One region of the Streptomyces sp. NPDC016640 genome, then DNA from elsewhere that is predicted to be linked to it. Evidence: riboswitches for the same ligand, from Rfam matches in the RefSeq annotation. Region 1 holds a riboswitch; the other holds the start of a gene.
The links. A riboswitch is a leader RNA that binds a small molecule or an ion and turns the genes downstream of it on or off. The one in region 1 is predicted to bind glycine.
Positions count from the first base shown of each region.

Region 2: linked by a shared signal. The riboswitch ahead of gcvT (glycine cleavage system aminomethyltransferase GcvT) and the one ahead of gcvP (aminomethyl-transferring glycine dehydrogenase) in region 1 are both predicted to bind glycine.

Region 1 is NZ_JBIBRG010000028.1:18,284-22,660, reverse strand. It holds gene ACF07S_RS33065 (MerR family transcriptional regulator) at 1-84, shown strand, start outside; partial or broken gene ACF07S_RS33060 (DNA polymerase IV) at 134-1,628, shown strand; gene ACF07S_RS33055 (PRC-barrel domain-containing protein) at 1,547-1,921, opposite strand; glycine riboswitch at 2,036-2,131, shown strand; gene gcvP (aminomethyl-transferring glycine dehydrogenase) at 2,306-4,377, shown strand, end outside.
Region 2 is NZ_JBIBRG010000009.1:272,723-277,099, forward strand. It holds gene ACF07S_RS20885 (enhanced serine sensitivity protein SseB) at 1-686, opposite strand, end outside; gene ACF07S_RS20890 (AAA family ATPase) at 802-1,470, opposite strand; glycine riboswitch at 1,693-1,793, shown strand; gene gcvT (glycine cleavage system aminomethyltransferase GcvT) at 1,993-3,111, shown strand; gene gcvH (glycine cleavage system protein GcvH) at 3,247-3,624, shown strand; gene glyA (serine hydroxymethyltransferase) at 3,639-4,377, shown strand, end outside.

The DNA of each region.
Region 1 (4,377 bases):
GGCGAGCGCGTCGACACCGGGGAGACCCTGGTCGGCCACAACCCGATGGACGAGCTGGCGCGGCGGCGGAACAAGGCCGTCTAGGACGGTGCCGAGGACGGCGTTGTCAGTGGCGTAGGGCAGCATCGAGGATGTGAGATCCGCGCCCACGATCCTGCATCTCGACATGGATGCCTTCTTCGCCTCGGTGGAGCAGGCGTCCAAGCCGAGCCTGCGCGGGAAGGCCGTCGTCGTGGGCGGGCTCGGGCCGCGCGGTGTGGTCGCCACCGCCTCGTACGAGGCCCGCGTCTTCGGCGTCCACTCGGCGATGCCCATGGCGCAGGCCCGGCGGCTCGCGCCGAACGCCGCGTATCTGGTGCCGCGGTTCGCTCTCTACCGGTCGATCAGCGAGCAGGTGATGGCGCTGCTGCGGGCCCTGTCACCCCTCGTGGAGCCGCTCAGTCTCGACGAGGCGTTCGTCGACCTGGAGGCGGGCGGCACGGCCCGGGACGAGCGGTCGGCGCGTCTGGCCGGGGCGAAGCTGCGCGCGGACATCCGGGAGGTCACCGGCCTCACCGGGTCGGTGGGGCTCGCTGCCTCCAAGATGCTGGCGAAGATCGCGTCGGAGCGGGCGAAGCCGGACGGGATGGTGCTGATCGAGCCGGGCACGGAGCGGGCGCTGCTGGGTCCGCTGTCCGTCCGGACGCTGCCGGGCGTCGGACCGGCCACCGGAGACCACCTCAGAAGGGCCGGGATCCACACGGTCGACGAGCTCGCCGAGGCCGGGGAGGACGAGCTCGTACGACTGCTGGGCAAGGCGCACGGGCACGGGCTGTACGCGATGGCGCTGGCGCGGGACGAGCGCCCCGTGGTGGCGGAGCGGGAGACGAAGTCGGTGTCGGTCGAGGACACGTACGACGTGGACATCCACGACCGGGCGCGGGTCGGCACGGAGGTGCGGCGGCTCGCGGACCGGTGCGTGCACAGACTGCGGGGGGCCGGACTGTCGGGGCGGACCATCGTGCTCAAGGTGCGGCGGTACGACTTCTCGACCCTCACCCGGTCGGAGACGCTGCGGGGGCCCACGGACGACACGGCGGTGGTGCGGGAGGCCGCGGCGCGGCTGCTGGACTCGGTGGACACGACGGGCGGGGTGCGGCTGCTGGGGGTGGGGGTCAGCGGACTGGCCGACTACACGCAGGAGGACCTGTTCGCGCAGGCGGCCGGGGTGCGCGAGGACGGCCCTCCCGGTGAGGAGCCCGAGGCCGCGCCCGCGGCCGAGCAGCGGGCACCCGCCGAGCGGCGATGGCCGGCGGGGCACGACGTACGGCACACCGCGCACGGGCACGGGTGGGTGCAGGGCAGCGGGCTGGGCCGGGTCACGGTGCGCTTCGAGACGCCCGGCTCGTCTCCGGGCCGGGTGAGGACCTTCCGGGTCGACGACCCGGAACTGGAGCCGGCGGAACCGCTCCCGCTGGTGCCGCACACCGCCCAGGAGGGCGGGGGCGTGAAGGCCGGCGGGGTGCCGTCGGAGAGGTCGTGAACGGCGAGGGTCTCCGGCGGGCGGTCAGGCCGGTTCGTCCCTGCCCGCGAGCTTGCCGAAGGTGTGGTCCGGGAGCGGGGGAGGCGCGGCGACGTCCAGACCGTAGTGGTGGTAGAGCTGGAGTTCCTGTTCGGGGGAGAGGTGGCGGCCCACGCCGAAGTCGGGGGCGTCCTTGATGACGGCGCGTTCGAAGGGGACGTGGAGGGCGCCGTCGACCAGTTCGCTGGGCTCCAGGGGCACGAAGGCGTCCCTGCTGAACAGCCCGGTGCGTATCGCCGCCCACTCCGGCACTCCGGTGGCGTCGTCGAGGTAGACCTCGTCGATCGTGCCGATCCGCGTTCCCCTGAGGTCGAACGCCTTGCGGCCGATCAGATGGCGTGGGTCGATGTCGGTCTGCACGGGTCCTCCATTCGTCGCGCACTCCTCCGTAACCACCACAAAACGGCACAATCGGCTGTGCGGCCACTCGAAGGCCCCGGTGTTGTGCTCGCTGGTACGCTGGCAAACGGCTGCTGATCCCGTGCGGGAGAGTCCTCCAGACACCATCGGAGGCGCCGAAGGAGCAAATCCTCCCCGGAATCTCTCAGGCACACGTACCGCACGGACGAGGTCACTCTGGAAAGCAGGGCGGGTGTCGACGGCTTCCGCTCTCACCGACGGTGAAAGCCGGACGCCCCCGGGTGGTCCGGTGAAGCTCTCAGGTCGAGATGACAGAGGGGGAGGCCGTCCGGGCACCCGCGCCGTGGTGCCCCTCGAAGGTCGTCAGACCAGGAGGCCTCCGCAATGACCGCCCCTCGCACTCCGCTCTCCGAGCTCGAACAGGCCATGCCCTTCGAGCAGCGCCACATCGGCCCCGACCACGAGGCGCGGGCCAAGATGCTCGCGCAGGTCGGCTACGGCTCGCTCGACGAACTGACGGCCGCCGCGGTGCCGGATGTGATCAAGAACGCCGACGCGCTGGACCTGCCGGGCGCGCGGAGCGAGGCCGAGGTGCTCGCCGAGCTGCGGTCGCTGGCCGACCGCAACGAGGTGCTCGGCTCCATGATCGGGCTCGGGTACTACGGCACCTTCACCCCGCCCGTGATCCTGCGCAACGTCATGGAGAACCCCGCCTGGTACACGGCCTACACGCCGTACCAGCCGGAGATCTCGCAGGGGCGGCTCGAGGCGCTGCTGAACTTCCAGACCGTGGTCGCCGAGCTCACCGGCCTGCCGACCTCCGGTGCCTCCCTGCTCGACGAGGGCACCGCCGCCGCCGAGGCGATGGCGCTGATGCGGCGCATGGGCAGGAACAAGAAGGGCTTGTTCCTGGTCGACGCGGACGCCCTGCCGCAGACCGTCGCCGTGATCGAGACCCGCGCCGAGCCGACCGGCGTCGAGGTCGTCGTCGCCGACCTGAGCGAGGGCATCCCGGCGGGGATCGCCGAGCGTGAGATCAACGGCGTACTGATCCAGTACCCCGGCGCCTCCGGTGCCGTACGCGACATCAAGTCCGTGATCGACCAGGCGCACGAGCTCGGCGCGCTCGTCACCGTCGCCGCCGATCTGCTCGCCCTCACGCTGCTGAAGTCCCCCGGCGAGCTGGGCGCGGACATCGCGGTCGGCACCACCCAGCGCTTCGGCGTGCCGATGGGCTTCGGCGGGCCGCACGCCGGCTACATGGCCGTGCGGGAGAAGATGGCGCGCAGCCTGCCCGGACGGCTCGTCGGCGTCTCCGTCGACGCCGAGGGGAACAAGGCCTACCGGCTCGCCCTGCAGACGCGCGAGCAGCACATCCGCCGCGAGAAGGCCACCAGCAACATCTGCACCGCCCAGGTGCTGCTCGCCGTCATGGCGGGGATGTACGCGGTCTACCACGGCCCCCAGGGACTGCGGCTCATCGCGCGCCGCACCCACCGGTACGCCACGGTCCTCGCCGAGGGGCTGCGGGCCGGCGGAGCCGAGATCGTGCACGGCTCCTACTTCGACACACTGACCGTGCGGGTCCCGGGGCGGGCGGCCGAGGTCGTCGCCGCCGCCCGTGACAACGGCGTCAACCTGCGCCTCGTCGACGCCGACCACGTCTCGATCGCCTGTGACGAGACCACCACCAGGGACCGGCTGACCGCCGTGTGGAGCGCCTTCGGCACCGAGGGCGACGTCGAGGCCCTGGACGCGGCCGCGCGGGACACGCTGCCGGACAGCCTGCTGCGCAACGACGAGTACCTGACGCACCCCGTCTTCCGGCAGCACCGCTCCGAGACGGCGATGCTGCGCTACCTGCGCCGTCTCGCCGACCGCGACTACGCGCTGGACCGCGGCATGATCCCGCTGGGCTCCTGCACCATGAAGCTCAACGCGACCACCGAGATGGAGCCGGTCACCTGGCCCGAGTTCGGGCAGCTGCACCCCTTCGCGCCCGCCGACCAGGCGCGCGGCTACCTCACGCTCATCCGTGAGCTGGAGGAGCGGCTCGCCGAGGTCACCGGCTACGACAAGGTCTCCCTCCAGCCCAACGCCGGCTCCCAGGGCGAGCTGGCCGGCCTGCTCGCCGTACGCGGCTACCACCGGGCCAACGGCGACGAGCGGCGCACCGTCTGCCTGATCCCGTCCTCCGCGCACGGCACCAACGCCGCGAGCGCCGTGATGGCCGGCATGAAGGTCGTGGTCGTCAAGACGTCCGACGACGGCGAGATCGACGTCGCGGACCTGCGGGCGAAGATCGCGCAGTACCGCGACGAGCTGTCCGTGCTGATGATCACCTACCCGTCGACGCACGGCGTGTTCGAGGAGCACGTCGCCGACATCTGCGCGGAGGTGCACGAGGCCGGCGGCCAGGTGTACGTCGACGGCGCCAACCTCAACGCGCTGGTGGG
Region 2 (4,377 bases), on a different contig from region 1:
CACCGCACCGGCACACGGCCCAGGGCGCGGCCCAGCGCCTCCATCGGCAGGGTGCGGGCGTCGCCCTCCCACGAGGAGAGTTCCACGCCGACGAAGAGCACGGGGTCGGCCGTCTCGATCGCGGCGAGACAGCGGCGGGCGCTGGTCACCACGCCGAGGGAGGCGAACTCGGCCGAGGCCGCGCCGAGGAAGTCGACCGGGTCGTCCTGCCAGTCGGGCTCGAACAGCCGGACCCGGCCGCCGCTCGCCGAGCCGTCCAGCGGGGTGCGTCCGGCCCGGCACAGCTCGGCCACGGCCGCCGGCGGCAGCGGGATGCCGACCACACCGCCGGGGTTCACCGCGATCCCGGCCTGCGGCGGCAGACCACGCGCGAACTCCACGGCGGGCGCGACGGTGTACGCCGCGTGGGAGCCGACGACCTGGCGGAACTGCTCCTCCGAGCTGAACACCGGGACGTACGCCTGGCCCTGGAGTTCCATCGTGGGCAGGTCGAGCGGGCCGCTGTCCGGGCCGCCGCCGTTCGGCAGCGGGACCCAGACGAAGCTGCGGCCCAGCACCTCGATGATCCTGCCCCCGGCCGAGGGGACGCCGAGGGAGGCGGAGAGCACCTCCTCCAGCTCGTTGCCGGGCCATCCACCGTGCGGATGGGGATGCGTCTGCGCCGGGAAGTCCGCCGGGAAGTCCATCTCTGCCTGCCACTCGCCTGGAACCACTGCTGTGGCTGGAAAGGCTAACCGCTGCGACGCGGGGCCGCGCCCGGTCCGCCCGGTCCGGTGGGCACGCCCGGTCCGGCCGTCGGGGTCAGCCCGTGAAGCCGATGCGGCGCAGCGTGTTCGCCGCGTCCCGGTCGATCAGGACCGCCGAACCGCAGCCGGCCGGCGCCTCCCCGCGCTCCACGGCCCGCAGCAGCCGGTCGCTCGCCGCGCGGTGACGTCGGAACGCGTACCGGGAGACCCCGCGCCCGCGCTCGCGCTGGCCGGCCAGCGCCTCCCCGGGGGTGACGTCGAGCAGCAGCAGGTGCAGGCCGGCGCCCCGGCGGCGGGCTTCGCGGGCCAGCCAGCGGCGCACCCAGGCCTGCGTGCCGCAGTCGTGCACGACGACCCCCTCGCCGGCCCGCAGCGCGCGGCGCAGCCCGGCGTAGTGGGCGAGGCGGACCAGCGGGCGGTAGACGGCGTACGGCAGGAAGTCCGGCATCCGGCGCTCCCAGCGGTCACGGGCGTCCTGGGAGTCGATGCCGACCCCCCGCACCGCGCGCCGCATCAGCGTGGACTTGCCGCTGCCGGGCAGCCCGGTGACCACGACGACGTCACGGGGCCCGAAGAGCAGGGCGCGCGGGCTGCGGCCGGCCCGCTCGCGCAGATCACGGACGACGGGCGCCGGCAGCGCGCCGCGGGCCCGACGGACCGGTGCGGCCGGCTGCTGGTGCAGCGCGACCCCCGTGGTGGTGGCGCACGCCGTGGTCCTGTTCACCGTGATCGTCCTCCCCTGGGGCCGGATACACGTCCCGGTCCCCACCGAGTGTAAAAAGAAGGTAATGCCGGGTGCTCTCGTTTTCGTCCATTTCCTGAAACAGGCCTGTCACAGCCGCCCGTGACCGGGCCCGTACGCACTGTGCACCCCCTGGGAAGGGTCCCCCTGCCACACCCGCACAATGCGTGCAATGATGTGCGCGCCAACTGCATACCGGCCGTTTGAATCCGCGCGGGAGAGTCCCCGGCACCGTTTGCCGCCGGGGCGCCGAAGGAGCAAGTCCCTCCCTTGAATCTCTCAGGCCCCGTTACCGCGCGGGCGAGGCACATCTGAAAAGCGGGCCGCCGCGGTCGTACCGCGCCGGTCCCACCCACGGTGCAAGCCGTGCTTCCCGCCCCGCGCGGGCGGTCACGGCGAACCTCTCAGGTTCCGATGACAGATGGGGAGGACACGCCCTCGCCCTCCCTCACGCCCGGACGAACTCGCGCGGGAGGGACCCCCATCGCCTTGGGAGAACGCCCGATGAGCAGTACCGAACCCCGCCGGACCGCGCTCGACGCCCTGCATCGCGCGCTCGGCGCGACGATGACCGACTTCGCCGGCTGGGACATGCCCCTGCGCTACGGCTCCGAGCGCGACGAGCACAACGCCGTGCGCACGAGGGCCGGCCTCTTCGACCTCTCCCACATGGGCGAGATCACGGTCGGCGGCCGCCAGGCCGCCGCGCTCCTCGACCACGCCCTCGTCGGCGACATGGGGGGCGTCAAGCCCGGCCGCGCCCGCTACACCATGATCTGCCGCGAGGACGGCGGCATCCTGGACGACCTGATCGTCTACCGGCTCGGCGAGACCGAGTACATGGTGGTCGCCAACGCCTCCAACGCGCAGGTGGTGCTCGACGCGCTGGTGGAGCGCTCGGCCGCCTTCGACGCCGAGGTGCGCGACGACCGGGAGGCCTACGCGCTGCTCGCCGTCCAGGGCCCGGAGTCCCCCCGCATCCTGAAGTCGCTGACCGACGCCGACCTCGACGGCCTGAAGTACTACGCCGGCCTGCCCGGCACCGTCGCCGGCGTGCCGGCCCTCGTCGCGCGCACCGGCTACACCGGCGAGGACGGCTTCGAGCTGTTCGTGAAGCCGGAGCACGCGGTGGCGCTGTGGCAGGCGCTGACCGAGGCGGGCGAGGACGCCGGCCTGGTCCCGTGCGGGCTGTCCTGCCGGGACACACTGCGCCTGGAGGCGGGCATGCCGCTGTACGGGCACGAGCTGACCACCTCCCTGACCCCCTTCGACGCCGGTCTCGGCCGGGTGGTGAAGTTCGAGAAGGAGGGTGACTTCGTGGGCCGCGCGGCGCTGACCGAGGCCGCCGGGCGCGCCGCCGCCACGCCGCCCCGCGTGCTGGTCGGCCTGGTCGCCGAGGGCCGCCGGGTCCCGCGCGCCGGGTACGCGGTCGTCGCCGGCGGCGAGGTGGTCGGCGAGGTCACCTCCGGCGCCCCCTCCCCGACGCTGGGCAGGCCGATCGCGATGGCCTACGTCGACGCGGCGTACGCGGCGCCGGGCACCGAGGGCGTCGGCGTGGACATCCGCGGCAGCCACGAGCCCTACGAGGTCGTGGCGCTGCCGTTCTACAAGCGGCGGAAGTGACACCGTCGTAGCGGTCCCCGGGCATCCGGCCGGCACCCGGGCCGGCCCCGTCGTTCCCGCGCCGTGCCCGCTCACGCGCGCTTCGCGCGGTTCCCCCCGTCACCAGCAGCCCCCGCATACAGGAGAATCCAGGCCATGAGCAATCCCCAGCAGCTGCGTTACAGCAAGGAGCACGAGTGGCTGTCGGCCGCCGAGGACGGCGTGTCGACGGTCGGCATCACGGAGCACGCGGCCAACGCGCTCGGCGACGTGGTCTTCGTCCAGCTCCCCGAGGTCGGTGACGGCGTGACCGCGGGCGAGACCTGCGGCGAGCTGGAGTCGACCAAGTCGGTCAGCGACCTGTACTCCCCCGTGTCCGGTGAGATCACCGAGGTCAACGAGGACGTGGTGAACGACCCGTCGCTGGTGAACTCGGCCCCCTTCGAGGGTGGCTGGCTGTTCAAGGTGCGGGTCACGGACGAGCCGGACGACCTGCTGACCGCCGCCGAGTACGACGCGCACGTCGCGGGCTGAGGAGTCGTCACCGCATGTCCGTTCTGAACACGCCCCTGCACGAGCTCGACCCGGCGGTGGCTGCCGCGGTCGACGCCGAACTGCACCGCCAGCAGTCCACGCTCGAGATGATCGCCTCGGAGAACTTCGCCCCGGTCGCGGTCATGGAGGCCCAGGGCTCGGTCCTCACCAACAAGTACGCCGAGGGCTACCCCGGCCGCCGCTACTACGGCGGCTGCGAGCACGTCGACGTGGTCGAGCAGATCGCCGTCGACCGGGTCAAGGAGCTCTTCGGCGCCGAGCACGCCAACGTGCAGCCGCACTCCGGCGCCCAGGCCAACGCCGCCGCCATGTTCGCGCTGCTCCAGCCCGGTGACACGATCATGGGTCTGGACCTCGCGCACGGCGGGCACCTGACCCACGGCATGAAGATCAACTTCTCCGGCAAGCTCTACGACGTGGTCGCCTACCACGTCGGCGACGACGGCCGGGTCGACATGGCCGAGGTCGAGCGCCTCGCCAAGGAGAGCAGGCCGAAGCTGATCGTCGCCGGCTGGTCGGCGTACCCGCGCCGGCTGGACTTCGCCGCGTTCCGCCGGATCGCGGACGAGGTCGGCGCGTACCTCATGGTCGACATGGCGCACTTCGCCGGTCTGGTCGCCGCGGGCCTGCACCCGAACCCGGTCCCGCACGCCCACGTGGTGACGACCACCACGCACAAGACGCTGGGCGGCCCCCGCGGCGGCGTGATCCTCTCCACGGCCGAGCTGGCCA